Regions from separate parts of the Streptomyces sp. NPDC088730 genome, predicted to be linked through region 1. Evidence: riboswitches for the same ligand, from Rfam matches in the RefSeq annotation. Region 1 holds a riboswitch; each other region holds the start of a gene.
The links. A riboswitch is a leader RNA that binds a small molecule or an ion and turns the genes downstream of it on or off. The one in region 1 is predicted to bind cyclic di-AMP.
Positions count from the first base shown of each region.

Region 2: linked by a shared signal. The riboswitch ahead of ACIP89_RS06980 (M23 family metallopeptidase) and the one ahead of ACIP89_RS34425 (transglycosylase SLT domain-containing protein) in region 1 are both predicted to bind cyclic di-AMP.
Region 3: linked by a shared signal. The riboswitch ahead of ACIP89_RS10970 (NlpC/P60 family protein) and the one ahead of ACIP89_RS34425 (transglycosylase SLT domain-containing protein) in region 1 are both predicted to bind cyclic di-AMP.
Region 4: linked by a shared signal. The riboswitch ahead of ACIP89_RS15530 (transglycosylase family protein) and the one ahead of ACIP89_RS34425 (transglycosylase SLT domain-containing protein) in region 1 are both predicted to bind cyclic di-AMP.

Region 1 covers NZ_JBIVLK010000020.1:86,623-91,569, forward strand. The annotation lists gene ACIP89_RS34415 (carboxymuconolactone decarboxylase family protein) at 1-223, opposite strand, end outside; gene ACIP89_RS34420 (dihydrodipicolinate reductase) at 220-1,299, opposite strand; gene ACIP89_RS34425 (transglycosylase SLT domain-containing protein) at 1,768-2,673, opposite strand; cyclic di-AMP (ydaO/yuaA leader) riboswitch at 2,679-2,865, opposite strand; gene ACIP89_RS34430 (alpha/beta fold hydrolase) at 3,324-4,139, shown strand; gene ACIP89_RS34435 (FABP family protein) at 4,205-4,762, opposite strand; gene ACIP89_RS34440 (helix-turn-helix domain-containing protein) at 4,874-4,947, opposite strand, start outside.
Region 2 covers NZ_JBIVLK010000002.1:21,242-26,188, forward strand. The annotation lists gene ACIP89_RS06970 (PrsW family intramembrane metalloprotease) at 1-1,351, shown strand, start outside; gene ACIP89_RS06975 (aldo/keto reductase) at 1,348-2,292, opposite strand; gene ACIP89_RS06980 (M23 family metallopeptidase) at 2,508-3,707, opposite strand; cyclic di-AMP (ydaO/yuaA leader) riboswitch at 3,719-3,872, opposite strand; gene ACIP89_RS06985 (PP2C family protein-serine/threonine phosphatase) at 4,179-4,947, opposite strand, start outside.
Region 3 covers NZ_JBIVLK010000002.1:904,889-909,835, forward strand. The annotation lists gene ACIP89_RS10960 (NlpC/P60 family protein) at 1-724, opposite strand, end outside; gene ACIP89_RS10965 (hypothetical protein) at 1,082-1,435, shown strand; gene ACIP89_RS10970 (NlpC/P60 family protein) at 1,530-2,729, opposite strand; cyclic di-AMP (ydaO/yuaA leader) riboswitch at 2,728-2,892, opposite strand; gene pcrA (DNA helicase PcrA) at 3,148-4,947, shown strand, end outside.
Region 4 covers NZ_JBIVLK010000004.1:93,606-98,552, forward strand. The annotation lists gene eno (phosphopyruvate hydratase) at 59-1,339, opposite strand; gene ACIP89_RS15530 (transglycosylase family protein) at 1,647-2,390, opposite strand; cyclic di-AMP (ydaO/yuaA leader) riboswitch at 2,395-2,566, opposite strand; gene ACIP89_RS15535 (transglycosylase family protein) at 2,916-3,890, opposite strand; gene ACIP89_RS15540 (cytochrome P450) at 3,997-4,947, opposite strand, start outside.

The DNA of each region.
Region 1 (4,947 bases):
CCTCGACCTTCTCTCCGTCCCGTTCGGTGCGCCAGTCCAGGCAGAACAGGCACCCGTTGATCTGGGCGATCCGCAGCCGGGCGGCCTCGAACTCCCGCAGGCCCAGTGAGGTGTGCTCGTACACCGAGAGCGAGAAGTTCGCGGCGGCCATCCCGATTCCGGGGACCATGTCGCCCCATACGTATCCGATCGGCTCCTGGCCCTCGGGGATGTCGATGATCATGGCTGCTTCCTTCCGAGTCTGCCGGCTGCGGGGCGCAGGGGGACGTCGAGTGCGTCGTAGAGTCCGGGTTCCGCCTCCACCAGCCAGTCGATGGCGTTCACCAGCCGGCCGACCGCGGTGGCGTTGCCGCCCGCCGAGCGGTTCTCGTCCTCGTCGGTGGCCTCGACGGTGACCTCGATGCGCGGACGGCCCTCGATGATCACGCGGTGGGCACCGGCGCCGTCGGGCGGCGACGGCCAGTCCGGGGCGCAGGACGGGTGGATGCGGGTGATGTGCTCGATGACGATGCGGGGCTCGCCCTCGACGATGCCCTGCACCTCGAACCGCACCGCGCCCTGGGTGCCCGCCGCGAACTCGCCCATGGTCCGGGTGGTGACCGTCGTCTCCAGCGGCCGCCTGGCCATGGTCTCGCGGATGTCGTCGAGCTCCACGCCCAGGGCCCTGGCCATCAGCCGCAGCTGGCCGCCCCACACCATCGTCGGGACGGAGGCCGCCAGCATCAGCGGCTCGTACTCCATGGGGTGTCCCATGCCGATCAGGTCGCGGACCGCGTCGGGCTGGTCGTAGGTGGAGTAGTCGAAGATCTCCTGGCAGCGGATCGCGTCGACCGTGCTGCCGAGTCCGCTGATCAGCAGGGGCAGCACGTCGTTGCCCCAGCCGGGGTCGACGCCGGAGACGAACAGGGAGCCGCCGCCGTCCGCGACAGCGGCCAGGACCGGGTCGCGCAGCTCCGGCGGGGCGCCCCGCTGGTCGTAGAGGGCGTACAGGGCGGGGGTGACGACCACCACCCCGGTGCGGACCGCCCTGGTGATGTCGGCGAGCGCCTCGTCGGGGCGGATGTCCCCGGAGGCCGCGTACACCACCGCGCCGGGAGCGGTGGCCAGCACCGCGTCGATGTCGTCGGTCGCCGCGACGCCCAGATCGCGGCCGGTCCCGGCGAGGTCGCCCGCGTCGCGGCCCACCTTGCCCGGATCGTGAACAAGCACGTGCGCCAGTTGCAGGGCCGGATGGGCCTCGACGGCGCGGATGGCCGCGCGGCCGACATTGCCGGTTCCCCAGACCACCGTGGAAATCATGCGGCGGAGGGTAGCGCGCGGGATGAAAGGTTCATAGTGCCATCGCGCACCCTGTTGTGAGGCGGCCGGAGCGGACCCGGAGGAAGCTGCCGGGCCGCCGGGCGATCCGTCGGCGTACGTCCACGAGGCGGGTGGCGGTGACCCCGTCCGTACGTCCACGAGCCGGTGGCAGTGACCCCGTCCGTACGTCCACGAGCCGGGTGGCAGTGACCCCCGTCCGTACGTCCGCGAGCCGGTGGCAGTGACCCCGTCCGTACGTCCACGAGGCGGTGGCGGTGACACCCCGGGGACGACGCGATTCGACCGCCTGTTGTCAGCCGCACGGCACGTACGGCACGCGAAAGGCGCGATTCGACCGCCTGTTGTCAGCCGCACGGCACGTACGGCACGCGAAAGGGGTGGGAGGGAGCCTCATGGCTCCCTCCCACCCCTGCGCCCGGCCCCTCCAGAAGGCGGGGCCGGGGTATGTCAGTAGGCGCCGAAGACGTTGTCGATGGAGCCGTAGGTGGCCGCGGCGTAGTTGCACGCGGCGGTGATGTTGGCGACGGGGTCGAGGATGTCCGTCGACGTACCGGCCACGTGGTAGGCCTCGAAGGTGGGCTGGATCACCTGGAGGAGGCCCTTGGAGGGAGTGCCGGCGGCGGCGTTCGAGTCCCAGTTGTTCACGATCTGCGGGTTGCCGGAGGACTCGCGGATCACGTTGCGGTAGATGCCGTCGTAGCTGCCGGGGATGCCGTTCTGGGCCATCACGGCGAGCGACTCCTTGATCCAGCCGTCGAGGTCGTTGGTGTACACCGTGGCGGCCTGCGCGGGAGCGGTGGCCGCGGTCTCGGTGGCGGTGGTCTTCTCCGCGACGGGCGTGACCGTCCGCTGGGAGCGGTCGGCCCGGTCGGTCCCCTCGGACCGGTCGGACGACTGCGCGGCGTCGGTCGCGGGGTCAGCCTCGGCCGCGGGCTTCGCCTTCGATTCGGCGGTGGGAGCCGCCTTCGGGGCTACGGCAACGGACTTGGCGCCGATGGTCAGCTTGAGGCCCGGGTGAATCAGGTCGGGGTTTCCGCCGACCGCACTCCGGTTGTCCTGGTAGAGCCGCTCCCAGCCACCGCTGAGGGAATGCCCTCGGGCGATCTTGGAAAGCGAATCACCGGAGACCACGGAATAGACGGTGGACTCCGCCTGGCGGGCCGCAATTCCCTTGGCAGCAAAGGGGGTCGAGGACACCGACTTTTCCGCGACGGCCGGGTGTGCCGGTGCGGCAGAAGCCGATCCGGCCCCGATCAGGGGGAGCGCGAGAACGACTCCGCCCGTGCTCACGGCGATGAAACCGCGGGTCAGGGAGGTGGACTTGAAACGACGGTACTTACCCGTGATGGGCATGGCGCATTTCCTCTCCGCCGCCTGCGAGGTGAGCTGTCGGGTTCGGACTGGAGATGTCCGGCCGCGCGTGATGGCGACTTAACCCCTAGCCGCTCCGGATTCCGGAACGGCGGCAAACCTGGGTCCCCCGCTCCTGCCGTACGTGAGTGGGTCGGGTTCCCGGACGGCGGCAGGATTCGGCGTTCCATCCGGATTGACGGTGACCGTAAGCGAAAAACGCCGGACGAAACAAGCCCGGAATTCTTGATCCAAATTGATTCGCAAGATCAATTAAAAGAAATGCCCGGCCCCAGACCCTGCGGGGGAAGTCAACTTTCTTGGCGCGAAAGGGAACCGAGGCCGGCTGCGCCGCGTCACGGGCCGGGAAGGTGATGCTGACCACTGAGCCCGAAAAGGGGTGATTTGCTCAAAATCCATGAGCCTTGGACCACGGAAAAAGGTCGTCAGTGAATCATTGGTGGGATACGCGACTAACTACCCAATAGGGACATTCCCTCAAGCTCGGCAGCCGACGGCCGGGTGACCACGACACCCGAGGCTCGACACCACCTAGGCGCATCTCTATTGATACATCTAAATAGATGCACTACCTTGCGTGGTACCCGGCCGGTGCTCATGGCGCCGCCCACCCCTGCGACCGGGAGAGCCCGATGTTCCTCGACACCGATGGCGCCACGCTCCACTACGAAGTCCGCGGCTCAGGCCCCCTGCTGCTCGTCTCCCAGAGCGGTGAGGGCGACGCCGACCGCAGCACCGACCTGGTCGACCTGCTCGTGGACCGCTGCACCGTGGTCACCTACGACCGGCGGGGCCTCTCCCGCAGCACGCTCGACGACCCCGGGCAGCGCATCACCATGGCCCAGCACGCCGACGACGTGCACCGGCTGCTGGCCGAACTGACCGATGAACCCGCCCTGATGCTCGGGTGCAGCATGGGCGCCGCCATCGGGCTGCACCTGGCGCTCGCCCACCCCGAGCAGCTCGGGCTGCTCGTGGCGCACGACCCGGTCACGCCGTCCCTGCTGCCCGCCGGACAGCGCGAGCGGCACGCCGCCGAGCTGGCGCGCCTTCAGGACGTCCACCGTGACGGCGGTCTGGCAGCGGCCTTCCCCGAGATCGCCCGGGTCCTCGGCATCGACCCGACGCGCCAGGAGACCGAACCGGGGCTCACCCCGATGCCGCTCACCCCGCGCCGTGTGGCCAACTTCGGCTTCTTCATCGAGCGCGACTTCACCGCGGTCATCGAAGCCGAGCTCGACCGGGAAGCGCTGCGGGCGACGCCCGTACGCATCGTGCCCGCGAGCGGCAGCACCACGGCGCCATCCGTTTTCGTCGGCCAGTGCGCGCGGAGCCTCGCCGAACTGACCGGCCGGGAGGTCGTCCCCTTTCCCGGCGGACACAACGGCAACACCACGCATCCGCGGGCGTTCGCGGCCCGGCTGCGGGCGGTGCTGTCCGGAGTCTGAAGCGCGGGCGCCGTCGGACGGGACGGCAGCCGGCGCCCCGTCACGGTGCGCGGATCAGCGCGGTATCAGTGCGGCCTGCTGCCGCCCTCGCGCCGGAGCCGCGCCGAAAGGTGGTGCTGGAGCGGCTGGCCGACCGCCGCGAGGTCGTGGACGAAGTCGAGCGTGCCGTCATCCGTCAGGGTGTAGCGGCGGCGGGTGGCGCTGACCTCCTTGGCGGTGGGCGCGAGAGCGACCTGATGGGTGGCGAGGTCGGCCGCGCCGTCGGCCGCACGGCCCGTCAGGATCTCCGCGACACCGGTGGGCTGAGTGATCAGCGCCTCCACCCGCCCGTCCGCCTGCATCCGCCACCAGCCGCTCTCCCGTGCGGACGGCCGCAGCGGGGCGCCGTCCGCGTCGAGCAGCCAGGCGCGCGCCTCGTAATGGAGGAAGGGGCGCCCGTCGTGACTGAAGGTCACCTGCTGCGCGTACCGGAACTCCTCGGCGAGCGTCGGGTACTCACCACTGCCCCGCCCGGCCCAGGTGCCCAGGAACCCGCTCAGCGGTGCGAGCAGAGCGTGCGGGGCAGGCGCTGCGTCCGGCCGGAACGCGTCGGGGTACGGGTGCCGCTGGGCGGGGTCGAACATCGTGCGCGCTCCTGGATCGGGGACGGTGCCGGTGACGGTTGGCAGCCTAAGGGCTCTCCCGTCGATCCGGTGCCGGGCCGGGACGTCGCGCCGTCCCCGGGGCGGACCGGATCAGCTGCTGGGCTTGGCCATCGCACCTCCGTTGCCCCCGGCGGCTGCTGAGAGGGCCTCGGCTGTCGCCGGAT
Region 2 (4,947 bases), on a different contig from region 1:
CATGCTGTTCGCCTTCGCCTGGGGTGCCTGCGCGGCCGCGCTCGTCGCGATCCTCGCGAACTCCTTCGCGACCCAGTGGATCGCCACGGCCACCGCCGACCCGGGCAGCGCGGACACGCTGGGCGCCACCGTCATAGCTCCCGTCGTCGAGGAGAGCGCCAAGGGCGCGGCCGTGCTGCTGCTCTTCCTCTTCCGAAGACGGGACTTCAACGGGATCGTCGACGGTCTGGTCGTCGCCGGATTCGCCGCGACGGGCTTCGCCTTCACCGAGAACATCCTCTATCTGGGCAACGCCTTCGGCGAGGACCAGCAGATGGGCTCGGGGTTCGCCTCGGTGACCGTCGCGACGTTCTTCGTCCGGGCGGTGATGTCGCCGTTCGCGCATCCGCTCTTCACCGTCATGACCGGAATCGGCTTCGGAATCGCCGCGAGCAGCGCCCGCCACCACCGATTCCGCCGTATGGCGCTGCCGTTGCTCGGCCTGGTCCTCGCGATGGGCATGCACGCCCTGTGGAACGGCTCCGCGACGTTCGGCCCGTACGGCTTCTACGTGGTGTACGGCGTGTTCATGGTGCCCGCCTTCGGTCTGGTGACCTGGCTGGCGATCTGGTCCCGGCAGCGCGAGCTGCGCACCCTGGCCATCGAACTGCCCGCCTACGCCGCGGCCGGCTGGCTCTCCCCCACGGAGCCGCTCGCCCTGTCGTCGATGCGGGCCCGCGGCATGGCCAGGGACACGGCACGGCGGTGGCAGGCGACGGCGGCGGGGAGCGGCCCGTACAGCCCGTACGGCCTCCAGGGCCACCTACCGGCCCCGGTCGCCGCCCACGCCCACGTCACCGCTCAGGTCAACGGCGTGGTGCGCGCACAGGCGAAGGCCGAGGGCAAGGCCAGGGGGAAGGCGGCGGCGCGTGCGGTCGCCGAGTACGAGTCGTTCGCGACGTCACTGGCGTTTCTGCGCCGGCAGGCCCGTCGTGGCACGGCCGGCCCGGATCTGGCCGAACGCGAGCTGGAGCTGCTGCACCACCTGTGGCAGCGCCGAGAGGTCGCCGGACCCGCCCTGGCGTACGCGGCGCAGGCGACGGGCCGCCTGCGCCACCGGCACACGCGCCGGGCGCACCAGCCGTACGGGGCCGGGCCCGGCGCGTACCCGGGGTACAGCCCGTACCAGCCGTACGGCGGCCCCGCCCCGCACCCGGGCCCGGCCCCCTACGGTCAACAGCCGTACCCCGCATACCCGTACGCGCAACAGCCCTACAACCCGCAGCCCTACAGCCCGCCGCAGTACGGACAACAGCAGTACGGGCAGCAGCCGCACGGACAGCAGCAGTACGGCGGCGGGCCGCAGTCCTAGGCGGACGCCTCGGTGAGCGCGGTCAGCTCCTGGTCCGTCAGCCGCAGATCGTCGACGGCCAGCAGCGCGGGAAGCTGTTCGACCGTTCGGGCGGAGGCGATCGGGGAGACCACGGTCGGCCGGGAGGCCAGCCAGGCCAGCGCCACCGTGGCGATCTCGGCGTCCCGCTCCCGCGCGATCGTGTCGAGCGCGGTGAGGACCTTCTGGCCGCGCTCCGTCTCCAGGTGCTGGGCGGCGCCACCGGCGCGGGCGCTGTCCACGGTCTGACCGGCACGGTACTTGCCGGTCAGGAATCCGGAGGCGAGGGCGGAGTACGGGACTGCGGCCAGTCCGGCCTCGGCGCTCAGGTCCTGGAGCTCGCCCTCGTAGGTGTCACGCGAGACGAGGTTGTAGTGCGGCTGGAGCGCCACGTAGCGGGCCAGGCCCTCGCGCTCGGAGAAGTCCAGCGAGGCGCGGAGCCGCGCCGGGCTGATGTTGGAGGCGGCGATCTCGCGGACCTTGCCCTCCTTCACCAGCTGGTCGAGAGCGGTGATGATCTCCTCGACGGGGACGGTCTCGTCGTCGTGGTGCGTGTAGTAGAGGTCGATGTAGTCCGTACCGAGCCGGCGCAGCGACTCCTCGGCCCCGGCCCTGATGGTGGCGGCGGCGAGCCCCTTGTACTCGGGGTGGGAGCCGACCTTGGTGGCCAGGACGACGTCGGAGCGGTTGCCCCGAGCGGCGAACCACTTACCGATGAGGGTCTCCGACTCGCCGCCCACGTTGCCGGGGATCCAGGAGGAGTACGTGTCGGCCGTGTCCACGAAGTTGCCCCCGCCCGCCGTGTACGCGTCGAGGACGGCGAAGGACTGCGCCTCGTCGGCGGTCCAGCCGAAGACGTTGCCGCCGAGGGAGAGCGTGGAGACCTGGAGGCCGGAGGAACCGAGCTTGTGAAGAGAAGTCATGGATGGAGCAACCCACCGCACGGCACGCGCTATTCCATGGCCGCTACAGCTACACCCGTATGCCCCAGCCAGAACCGGCAGGACCAGCAGGACCAGCAGAACGGGCAAGACCAGCAGAACTATCAGGACCGGCCAGGAGCCGGGACCGGCAGCCCTGACGTCGGGGGGTGAGCGTCAGGACTGCCGGGGTTCCGTGGACACGGACTTCGGTGGGCTCAGACCGTCAGGCCACGGGCGCGCAGCCACGGCATCGGATCGATGCCGGTGCCGTCCGGGGTGTGGACCTCAAGGTGGAGGTGCGGGCCGGTCACGTTGCCGGTCGCGCCCACGCGTCCGATGGTGTCCCCGGTGGTGACCTGCTGGCCGACGCCGACGCCGATCGAGGACTGGTGGCAGAACCACAGCTCCGTGCCGTCCTCAAGCTCCAGGACCGTGCGGTAGCCGTACGCGCCGGACCAGCCGGCGGACTTGATGGTGCCGCTGTGGATGGCCTTGATCGGGGTACCGGTCGGCGCCGCGAAGTCGAGGCCCGTGTGGTAGCCGGAGGACCACATCGAACCGGCCTCGCCGAAGGTCGAGGTGATCGTGTACGAGGAGGTGGGGATGGCGTAGCTGGCGGCGAGCTTCGCGAGCCGTACCGCTTCCGCCTTCTTCTTCGCCTCCTCCGCGGCCTTCTTCTTAGCGGCGGCGGCCTTGGCCTCCGCCGCGTCCTGCTGCTTCTTCGCCTCTGCGGCCGCCTTCTCCGCCGCGGCCTTCTCCTCGGCCGCCCTGGCCTCGGCGTCGGCGGAGTCCTGCTGCTGCTCGGCCTGCTGGAGGATGCGGGCGCGGAGCGCCTCGCCGGCGTCCGTCGTGCCCTGCTCGGCCTCTGTGGTGGTGATGCCGGCCGTCGTCAGCGGGGCGGCGGCGGTCACGACCTCGGCCTTCTCCGCCTCGGACTCACCCGAGAACAACGCGCCGACGCCAGGAAGGGACTTGGCCTCGGGAAGTTTGTCGGAGATGGCGTCGGGAAGAGAGATAGACACGGGCGGCTTGCTCTGGGCGGAGGCCATGCCACCCGCGCCGACGGCGGCGATGACACCGACGCCGAGAACGGTGGAGCTGCGGGCGAGGCCGTTGCGCTGCTTGGCGACGCGGTGCTTGCCGCGCACGGGGCGGATGGACTCCTCCGTGGGGTTCCATTCCTCCCACGCCCTGCCGGATTCGGCCTCCTCGGCGCGGAGGCCGGTGCCGAACTCACTCCCGAACTCGCTGCCCCGATCGGTTCCGTAAGCGGTTCCGTAGTCGGCCCCGTGACCGGTTCCGTAAGCGGTTCCGTGGTTGGCGCCGTAAGCGGCACCGGGCCCGGGTCCAAAGTCGTTTCCGTGTTCGGGTGCGAACCAGGAGGGGGCTTCGGGGGCAGGCTTGTTGGACGCCACTGGGGCGCGCTCCTTTCCTTCCTTCTCGCCTACCGGGTTAGCTGACGGGTTCGGAGCAGGAAGGTCTCCTACGGGTCCCTCCGCCTCTCAACGAGACAGAGATGCCCGATTCACCCCATGTAGGTGGTTCCCCGGTTCCCTTGCGGAATTCGGCGCTCGCGCACGGTGCCGCCACTGACGGCGGCTGGGACAACCGCGCTGCGTTATCGAACGTTAATAGACACACGGGCCCGATTCCAAGCCGTTCCCACTGATCGTTCCGATCCTTGGCCTGGACTTTACGGGACACAACCGGGTGGAATCGGGCGAGTTGAACAACCCTCAACCGTTAGCCGTTTTCTGACGTTGCGTCAAATGTTATGCGGAGGGATTCCTTACGGTTACGCACGGTGGCATCGACCGCGCCTCTCCCCCACATCCATCCGCACTCCCCCGCGTCCGGCCCCTCGCCTTCACCGGCTTCACCCGCCTTCACCCGGCTCCGCCGTCCAGGCCCACGATCTTCACGGTCGTACGCCGGTCCGGCTGCCCCTCGGTCGGGCGCACGACCGCGAGCAGGGCCATGTCGTCGGTCGTCACCCCACCGGTGTGCAGCCGTACGTCATCGGTCAGCGCCGACAGCAGCTCCTCGGGCCCCGGGAAGATCCGTCCGCGCAGCCGCTCGGCCGGGTCGTAGAAGACCCCGTCGGCATCACGGGCCTCGGAGAGGCCGTCCGTATAAAGGAGCAGCGTCGACCCGGCGGGCAGCTCCCACTCGTCGGAGCGGTCCGGCCACACACCCAGGTCCATCCCCAGGGGCAGCGCGGGCAGCGTGGGCCGCAGCTGCTCCAGCGCCCCGTCCGAGTGCAGCAGCAGCGGTTCGGGATGGCCGCGGTTGACGACGCGCACCCTGCTGGAGCCCTGCGGGATCTCCGCCAGCGCGGCGGTGACGAAACCCTCCACCGCGTCGAGCCCGCCGCGCCTGCTCGATTCCCGCGCCAGCGCACGCTCCAGCCGCTGGGCCACCCCCTCCAGTGACCGCTCCTGCTCGGCGGCCTCCCGGAACGCCCCGATGATCACCGCCACCGCCTCCACCGCGTCCAGGCCCTTGCCGCGCACGTCCCCGACCACCAGCCGTACCCCGTACGGGGTGTCCGTGACCGAGAACAGGTCACCGCCGACGAACTCGTCCGCCTGCGCCGCCTCGTACCGCGCGGCCACGTACAGCCCGCCGATCCGGTCGGACGGTGTCGGCAGCACC
Region 3 (4,947 bases), on a different contig from region 1:
CGACGGCCGCCGCCGCGCGGGCGTTCGGTGCCTGCTCGGAGCCGCGCGGGGCGCTGCGGTCGGCGTGGCCCGCGCCTCGGCCGCTGCCGTCCGAGGCCTCGTAGGCGGCGCGCTGGGCGGGGGAGAGGCGGGCCAGCAGCGTGCGGGCCTCCGACAGCTTGGCCCGGACCGTCGCCTTGTGCTTCCGGAGTTCGGCCTGGCGGGCGGTGAGCTCGGCCAGCTGCCCCGCCGCCTCGGAGCGCAGCTGCGCCACGTCCGCCACCTGGCGCCGCACGGCGCGGAGCTCGTCGGCCCGGCCGGATGCGGCCCGCTCCACGTAGGAGGCGCGCTGGAGGTACTGGTCGGGGTCGGAGGAGAGCGCCAGCTGGAGGGAGGGATCGAGCCCGCCCGCGCGGTACTGCGCGGCGGCGTACGAGCCCAGCGCCTCGCGCGAGGCGTTGAGCCGCTCGGTCCTGCGGGCGGCCTCGTCGCGCAGCGCGTCGATCGACTCGGCGGCGGCGGCCGCCTTCACCTTCGCGCCGTTGTACTGCTCGGTGGCGACCTCCGCCTCCCGGTACAGCCGGTCCACCTGGGCCTTGGCCTGTGCGGCGGTGGGCGTCGGCTCTGCGTGCGCGGATCCCGGCAGCGCGGCAGCGGTCGCGGCCCCGGTGAGGGCGAGGGTCGCTGCGGTGCGGGCAGCAGAGCCGGTGTACAGGCGCTGCTTCGGTTTCCGGTGCGCGGCCACGGAGGCGGTGGTCCTTCCTGTCGACTGCCCGCCGGGGCCTACCGGCGGACCCGCCCGGTCCTGCGGCGGGCCGCCAACAGGGGGAGCGGCCCGCCGCCGGATCTGCCGGCGGGGCGACCGGGCGGTGCCGTCCGGGTGCGGAGCGGCGGTGATCCGGTCACCTGGTAGGGACGCTAAACCCGGGGCACGGGGAAGAGTTGTAATGACGCTTATTGCCCGAATTTGGCGCTTCGTTGTTTGCTAATGACAGGAAAAATTGCACCAGAGTCAGGCAATTGGTGCATTAGTCGGTCAAGCGGCCAGTAAGTAGCACCTGACTGCGGAGGCCTGCTAGGGGCAGGGCTAGGGTGCGGAACCATGCGTGTACTCATCGATGTCTTCGTCGCCCTCCACATCATCGGGATCGCCGCCCTGCTGGGAGGTTTCCTCACCCAGATGAAGGCGATGAGCGCGGGGACGGCCCGATTCGTACCGGGGATGCTGCACGGCGCGCTGACCATGCTCGTCACCGGAATCGCCCTGGTCGGGCTCGACCAGGCCGACGACCACCCCGTGAACAACGTCAAGATCGGCATCAAGCTGCTGATCCTCGTCGTCATCCTCGGGCTGGTCTACGTCAAGCGGGACGAGGAGAAGGTCGAGAAGGGCCTCTTCGCGGCGGTGGGCGGACTGACGATGGTCAACATCTTCATCGCCACGCTCTGGACCTGAGCGCCCGGGGGCCCGAGCGCTCCCAGGGCCTGTCCGGCGGGTCAGGGCCGGACAGGCCCTGGGGTCTGTCCGGCGGATCGTGGTCGGACAGGCCCTAGCCGGGGCGGACGCTCCCGTAGATCGGCATGTAGTAGATCGACTCCTCGCGCACATCGGCCCCCGGCTTCGGCGCGTGGATCATCATGCCGTCGCCCTTGTAGATCCCGACGTGGCTGATGTCGTCGTAGAAGAAGACCAGGTCACCGGGTTGAAGGTCCGCCGTGGCGATCCGGCTGCCGACGTTCACCTGGTCCCAGGTGGTCCGGGGAATGGTGACGCCCGCGGCCTTCCAGGCCGCCTGGGTCAGCCCCGAGCAGTCGTACGAGGACGGGCCGGTCGCCCCCCAGACGTACGGCTTGCCGATCTGGGCCCTGGCGAACGCGAGGACCTTCCCGGCCCGCGTCGTCGCCCCGCTGTCCGAACCGGAGCCGGAGTCAGAGCCGGAACCGGTGCCTGTACCCGTACCCGTACCCGTGCTCTTACCGGAGCCTGTGCCGCTCCCGCTCCCGCTGCCGGCCTCCTCGGCCTTGCGGTCGGCCTCCGCCTTCGCGGCCGCCTGCTTCTTCGCCAGCTCCTCGGCCTTGCGCGCGGCCTCGGCCTTCTTCTTCTCCTCCAGCTCGGCCAGCCGCGCCTTCTCCTGCGCGGTCAGCTTCGACAGCAGGGTGCGCGCCTCGGCCAGCTTGTTCTGCACGTTCTGCTTGCTGGTGCGCAGCTTCGTCTGCGAAGCGGTGAGCGTCTCCAGGCTCGTCACCGCCTCGGCCCGCTTCTTCGACGCCTCTGCCTGCTTCGTACGGAAGTCGGTGACGGCCTGCTGCTGGTTCGCGGCCATCCGGTTCATCAGGTGGGTCTGGTCGAAGAACGACTGCGGGTCGTTGGCCAGGAAGAAGGTGGCGGTCGGCGCGAGCGCGCCGTCGCGGTACTGGGCGGCCGCGTAGTTCCCGAGCGTCCGGCGGGCGTCGTTCAGCTTGTCGGCCCGCTTCGCGATGTCGTCCAGCAGCCCGTCCACCTTGGTGCGCTGCGCGGCGGACGCCTCTTTCGCCTGGTCGTAGTGCTGGGTCGCGGTCCCCGCTTGCCGGTAGAGGTCGTCGACCTTCTTCTGGACTTCCTCGATGCTGGGCTTCGGGGCCGGGGCCGCCAGCGCGCTCTGCGTGGACAGCAGGGTCACGGAGGCGAGTGCGGCCGTCGTGAATCCGATGGCGGGCGTGGTGCTGCGCACCCGTGGGCGCGGTTTGCGATGCGATGCCAAGACCGGCATTTCCTTCCGTGGACCGCCTACCGGGTTAGCTGTCGGGTTCGGGCGGAACGGAAGGCTGCCCTACGGTCCTGGTGGGGGTTGCGGACCGATTCACCCCGGTGCTGCGCGTGGGTCCCCGGTTCCGGACCCCGTACGGGAGGCCCGGATTCGGCGTGGACGCCCGCTCGGCGTGGTTCGCCTCTGGGGGTACGGCCGTCCGAACGAGCACGCTAGCCAACTCATGGTGCCGCTGTGAAGGTTGATGTTCGATATGCCCGATACATTTCCGTGACCTTGCGGAGCCCGTGCCGCCCGGCCGGGCGCGGCGCGTCATTTTCCTACGCACGGTGGTCCGGACATCGCCGTGTGTGGCTCCGGAAGTACGGGTTCTGCCATGCGGGCCCGTGGTGTCAGTAGGGCCGCCTAGACTCGGACAGCGATGAGCAGCCTCTTTGACGACAGTTTCCTGGCCGGCCTCCAGCACTCGGAGGAAGGGCCCCCGCCGCCCCCCGAGGACTCCGCACCCGAAGCGGTGCCGGAGGACCTCTTCGGGGGCGTGTTCGACGGGCCCCCGCCGCCCCGCGACGCGTACTACCGCGACGGGGCCCACCGTCCGGTCATCGACGCCGCCGCGCTGCTCGACGGGCTGAACACCGAGCAGCGGGCCGCCGTCGTGCACGCGGGATCCCCGCTGCTCATCGTCGCCGGGGCCGGTTCGGGCAAGACCCGGGTGCTGACCCACCGCATCGCCCACCTGCTGGCCGAGCGCGGGGTGCACCCCGGCCAGATCCTGGCGATCACCTTCACCAACAAGGCCGCCGGCGAGATGAAGGAGCGCGTCGAACAGCTCGTCGGGCCCCGCGCCAACGCCATGTGGGTCATGACCTTCCACAGCGCGTGCGTCCGGATCCTGCGCCGCGAGTCGAAGAAGCTCGGCTTCACCTCCTCGTTCTCGATCTACGACGCGGCGGACTCCAAGCGGCTGATGGCCCTGGTCTGCCGCGATCTCGACCTCGACCCGAAGCGCTTCCCGCCGAAGTCGTTCACGGCCAAGGTGTCGAACCTGAAGAACGAGCTGATCGACGAGGAGACCTTCGCGGGCCAGGCCGCGGACGGCTTCGAGAAGACCCTCGCCCAGGCCTACGCGATGTACCAGTCCCGGCTGCGCGAGGCCAACGCGCTCGACTTCGACGACATCATCATGACGACGGTGCACCTGCTCCAGGCCTTCCCCGACGTCGCAGAGCACTACCGCCGCCGCTTCCAGCACGTCCTGGTCGACGAGTACCAGGACACCAACCACGCCCAGTACACGCTCGTACGGGAGCTGGTCGGCCCGGCCGGTGCGGCCGACGCCCCCGGCGAACTGTGCGTCGTCGGTGACGCCGACCAGTCGATCTACGCCTTCCGGGGTGCGACGATCCGCAACATCCTCCAGTTCGAGGAGGACTACCCGGACGCGACCACGATCCTGCTGGAGCAGAACTACCGCTCCACCCAGACGATCCTGTCCGCCGCCAACGCCGTCATCGAGCGCAACGAGAGCCGCCGCCCGAAGAACCTCTGGACCAACGCCGGCTCCGGCACCCGGATCACCGGCTACGTCGCGGACACCGAGCACGACGAGGCCCAGTTCGTCGCGGACGAGATCGACCGGCTGACCGACGCGGGCGACGCCAAGGCGGGCGACGTCGCGATCTTCTACCGGACGAACGCGCAGTCCCGTGTCTTCGAGGAGATCTTCATCCGGGTCGGCCTGCCCTACAAGGTCGTCGGCGGGGTGCGCTTCTACGAGCGCAAGGAGGTCCGGGACGTCCTGGCCTACCTCCGGGTCCTGTCCAACCCCGAGGACACCGTCCCGCTGCGCCGCATCCTGAACGTGCCCAAGCGCGGTATCGGGGACCGGGCGGAGGCGATGATCGACGCCCTGTCGATGCGCGAGAAGATCACCTTCCCGCAGGCGCTGCGCCGCGTCGACGAGGCGTACGGCATGGCCGCCCGTTCCGCCAACGCCGTCAAGCGGTTCAACACGCTGATGGAGGAGCTGCGCACGATCGTCGAGTCGGGCGCGGGCCCGGCCGTGGTGCTGGAGGCCGTCATGGAGCGGACCGGCTACCTGGCCGAGCTCCAGGCCTCCACCGACCCGCAGGACGAGACCCGGATCGAGAACCTCCAGGAGCTCGCCTCCGTGGCGCTCGAATTCGAGCAGGACCGGAGCGAGGAGGAGGGGTCGGGAACG
Region 4 (4,947 bases), on a different contig from region 1:
GTACGGGACCGAGTGCGGGGACGGACGGAGGCCGGGTCGCTGGACCCGGTCGGGCTTGTCAGCCCTTGAACCGCGGGAACGCCGAGCGGCCCGCGTACACCGCGGCGTCGTCGAGGATCTCCTCGATGCGCAGCAGCTGGTTGTACTTGGCGACGCGGTCCGAACGGGCCGGGGCGCCGGTCTTGATCTGGCCGCAGTTCACGGCGACCGCGAGGTCGGCGATGGTGACGTCCTCGGTCTCGCCGGAGCGGTGGGACATCATGCACTTGAAGCCGTTGCGCTGGGCGAGCTCGACGGCGTCCAGGGTCTCGGTCAGCGAGCCGATCTGGTTGACCTTGACGAGCAGGGCGTTGGCGGAGCCCTCCTCGATGCCGCGGGCCAGGCGCTCCGGGTTGGTGACGAAGAGGTCGTCCCCGACGATCTGCACCTTGGCGCCGATCCTGTCGGTGATGACCTTCCAGCCGGCCCAGTCGTCCTCGTACAGCGGGTCCTCGATGGAGACCAGCGGGTACGCGTCGACGAGCTCCTCGTAGTACTCGGTCATCTCGGCGGCCGAGCGGGACTTGCCCTCGAACTCGTACGTGCCGTCCTTGTAGAACTCGGACGCGGCGACGTCGAGCGCGAGCGCGATGTCCTTGCCGGGGGCGTAACCGGCTTCCTTGATGGCCTCGACGATGAGGTCGAGCGCGGCGCGGTTGGACTCCAGGTTCGGCGCGAAGCCGCCCTCGTCACCGAGACCGGTGGACAGGCCCTTGGTCTTCAGGACCTTCTTCAGCGTGTGGTAGACCTCGGCGCCCCAGCGCAGGGCCTCGGAGAAGGACTCCGCGCCGATCGGGGCGATCATGAACTCCTGGATGTCCACGTTGGAGTCGGCGTGCGACCCACCGTTGAGGATGTTCATCATCGGGACGGGCAGCAGGTGCGCGTTCGGGCCACCGAGGTAGCGGAACAGCGGCAGGTCCGAGGCCTCGGACGCGGCGTGCGCGACGGCGAGCGAGACGCCGAGGATGGCGTTGGCGCCGAGCGAGCCCTTGTTCTCCGTGGCGTCCAGGTCGAACATGGCCTGGTCGATCAGCCGCTGCTCGGTCGCGTCGTAGCCGACGAGCTCCGGGCCGATCTGCTCGATCACGGCGAGGACCGCCTTCTCGACGCCCTTCCCGTGGTAGCGGTTGGGGTCACCGTCGCGAAGCTCAATGGCCTCGAACGCACCGGTGGAGGCTCCGGACGGAACGGCAGCACGGCCCGTGCTGCCGTCGTCGAGGCCAACCTCGACCTCGACCGTGGGGTTGCCCCGGGAGTCGAGGATTTCCCGGGCTACGACGACGTCGATGGACGGCACGAGGCATCTCCTTCTGGGATATGACGCAGGTGGTGCAGGGTCGCTTTGGCCTTGCGACAAGAGCCTAACCGGCTCGGCCGTATCAGTCGGCCGCCCGCCCGTCCCCTGGGACGAAAAAGGACCCAAGAGCGGTGATAGCGGGATGAAAGGCCAGAAATTTACTGACCAGTAACGACAACAGTTGAACGGTCGGCAGGCAATCCACCGGCCACCGGGCCGCCGGACGGGCGACCGACGGACCCCGGCCCGGCACGCGTGGGGGGAAGACGCGAACCGGGCCGGGGAGATCGGCGAGGAGAGTGCCGGACTACTTCACCAGGTGGAGCTGCTGACCCGGGAAGATCATGTCGGCGTCCTTGACGATGTCCTTGTTGAGCTTGAACAGCTTCTGCCAGCCGCCCTTGACCTTGTGCTCGGCCGCGATCTTGCTCAGCGAGTCGCCGGTGACGACCTTGTACTCGCCGTCACCCTTCTTGACCTTCTCGCCGGTCGGGGTGGTCACGGTCTTCTTCTCGGCCTCGGGGGCGGTCGAGCGGTCCGAGCGGTTGGTGGCCGGGGCCTCGGTGCGCTCGGCCTTCTTCGGCTCGGCCTGCTGCGCCGGAGCGGACTCCTGCTTGGGAGCGGCCTCCGCCTTGGGGGCGCTGGAGCCGGTGTCGACGCCCGGGTCGACACCGTCGTTGCTCAGGTTGCCGGCACCGGCGCAGGACCAGGCGCCCGGTCCCTGCATGTCGAGGAGCTTCTCGGCGACCGCGATCTGCTGGGCCTTGCTGGCCAGGTCGGCACGGGGCGCGTACTGCGTACCGCCGGCGGCGGCCCAGCTGGACTGCGAGAACTGCAGGCCGCCGTAGTAGCCGTTGCCGGTGTTGATGGACCAGTTGCCGCCGGACTCGCACTGGGCGACCGCGTCCCACGTGGAGACGGAGGCGGCGGAGGCGCCGGTGGCACCCATCAGGGGCACGGCGATGGCGGCACCGGTCACACCGGCGAGCGTGGCGATACGGACGGCCTTGGACGGGCGGCGGTGCTTGTTGCCCTTGCTGTTGAGCAGCATCGAGACTTCTCCTCACCGACGCCTGCGAGGTGAGCTGTCGGGTTCGGGCCAAGTGAGTTGCCCGGTCGCACGTCCTAGCGCACGACTTAACCCCAAGCCGGTCCTGATGCGTCTTGCGACGATCGGGCCCGGCACTTACCTGGGTCCCCCGCTCCTGCCTACGGCGCTTTACGCGTCTGTTCCCTTCGACCGACGGCAGGATTCGGCGTGACGGTCGACGGGGCCCGCGGTGCGAGCGGTTCTGACCGTAAACACACCCAACCCCTACATTCAAAGAAGGACATACCGGATAAACAGCCCTTAATTGCATAGGATTAACACCTGTTTGCGCAGGTCGGAGCGGATGCGGGAGGACCTCCCGGACAAGACGCGCCGGTTCACGCGAAGAGACCCATGTCTCACTTAGTCAAAAGTGGGACATAGGCCTCTTAAGTACCCCAGGTTCGAGGTGTCTTCAGCTGTTGATCAGACCGTTTTCACGGCGGCTTCCACGCCTGCTTCCACCACCGTCCGCGCCCGGCGGTCTCAGCCGGTCTTCACGCCGAGATCGAGGTGCTGGCCAGGGAGGATGAGGTCGGGGTCGGAGCCGACGGCCGCCTTGTTGGCCTCGTACAGCCCGGTCCAGCCGCCGGGCAGCTCCTGCGCGTCGGCGATCGCCCAGAGGCTGTCGCCGGGCCGGACGGTGTACGTGCCGTCGGCGGCCGGCGCGCCCGTGCCGCGTCCGTCCGCGTCCCCGCGCGAGGCGTGCCGACCCGCGTCCCGGCCGTCACCGGTCCGCTCCGGGGCCGGCGCGCCGCGGTGCCTGCCGCCCGCCTCCGCGGCCGGGGAGGACCCGTCCGGGCCGCCGGCCCGGTCACCCGCGCCGGAGGAGCCGGCCGCCGGGGGCGTGGCGTCCGGGGAGGCCGAGGCATCCGGCCCACCGCCCTTGCCCGCCGGGTCCGACGCGGCGTCGTCCGACGGGGTCTTCGCGGTGTCCCCGGCCGCGCCGTCCGCCGGGTCCGCGCTCTCCGACGGATCGGCCGTCGCGGCCGGGTCCGCACCCTCGGCCGGGTCCGCGCTCCCGGCCGGGTCCGCGGACGGGGTGGCGGCCGGATCGACGCCCGGGTCGACACCCGGCAGGGAGCCCTCCGGGGTGAGGCCGGAGATGACGGCGCAACTGGGCCACGCCTTCGGCCCCTGATCACCCAGCACCTTCTCCGCCACGGCGATCTGCTGCGAGCGGCTGGCGAGGTCCGCACGCGGGGCGTACGCCTCGCCGCCGTAGGACTTCCAGACCTCCTGCGAGAACTGCAGGCCGCCGTAGAAGCCGTTACCGAGGTCGGCACTCCACATGCCGCCGCTCTCGCACTCCGCGACCCGGTCCCAGGTCGAGGCGTCGGCGGCGTGCGCACCGGCCGCGCCGAGCAGCGGGATGGCGATGGCCGAGCCGGTCACGCCTGCGGCGACGATGATCGCGGGTGCCTGCCGAGGGCGACGGTGTCTGCCGTTCGCGGAGCCCATGGGAATGCCTTCCGTGTGACTGACGAGGTGACTGGTGAGTCGAACGGTGAACCTAGCGGGACTCGAACGTGTGTCACAAGTCGATGCAGCGGAGATCACGCCGAAGTCACAGAGTTGACAGAGTGTCACTTTGCTTGCCGGTGAACCCGGGGGTGAACTCCACCGGAAGCGTCCGCAGTCCGCGCATGATGAGCCCGCCGCGCCAGCGCAAATCGGCAGCTTCACCCGCAAGTCGCAGGTCCGGAAGGCGTTTCAGCAACGTGGCGAGCGCGGCCTGTCCCTCCAGCCGGGCGAGCGGTGCTCCCAGGCAGTAGTGGATGCCGTGCCCGTAGCCGAGGTGCTGGTTGTCACGCCGCGCGAGGTCCAGCGTGCCGGGAGCGTCGAACCGCTCGGGGTCCCGGTCCGCGGCGGCGAGCACCACGAGCACGGGGTCCCCCTCCGCGATCCGCTGCCCGCCGATCGTCAGCGCCTCGGTGGCGAAACGCCAGGTCGCCAGCTCCACCGGACCGTCGAACCGCAGCAGTTCCTCGACACCGGTGGCCAGCAGCTCCGTCTCGCCCGCCGCCAGGGAACGCTGGAGCCGTTCGCGCTGCTCCGGATGGCCCAGCAGGGTGTGGACGCCGTTGCCGATGAGGTTGACGGTCGTTTCGAAGCCCGCGAACAGGAGGATGAAGGCCATCGCGGCGGCCTCGTTCTCGGTCAGGTGCTCGCCGTCGTCACTCGCCCGGATCAGGCCCGAGATCAGGTCGTCCCCGGGGTTCTCGCGCTTGCGGTGGATGAGTTCGAGCAGATATCCGCGCATCTTCTTCACGGAACGTGCCACCCCGCCCCTGGGGCCGCCGCCGTGGCGGATCATCATGCCCGCCCAGTCCCGGAAGTCGTCCTGGTCCTCGGGCGGGACGCCCAGCAGGTCGCAGATCGCGTAGATGGGGAGGGGGAAGGCGAACTCGTGGATGAGGTCCGCCTGCCCCTTCTCGACGAAGGAGTCGATGAGGCGGTCCGTCAGCTCCTGCACGCGCGGCGCGAACTCCGCGATGCGCCGGGGCGTGAACGCCTT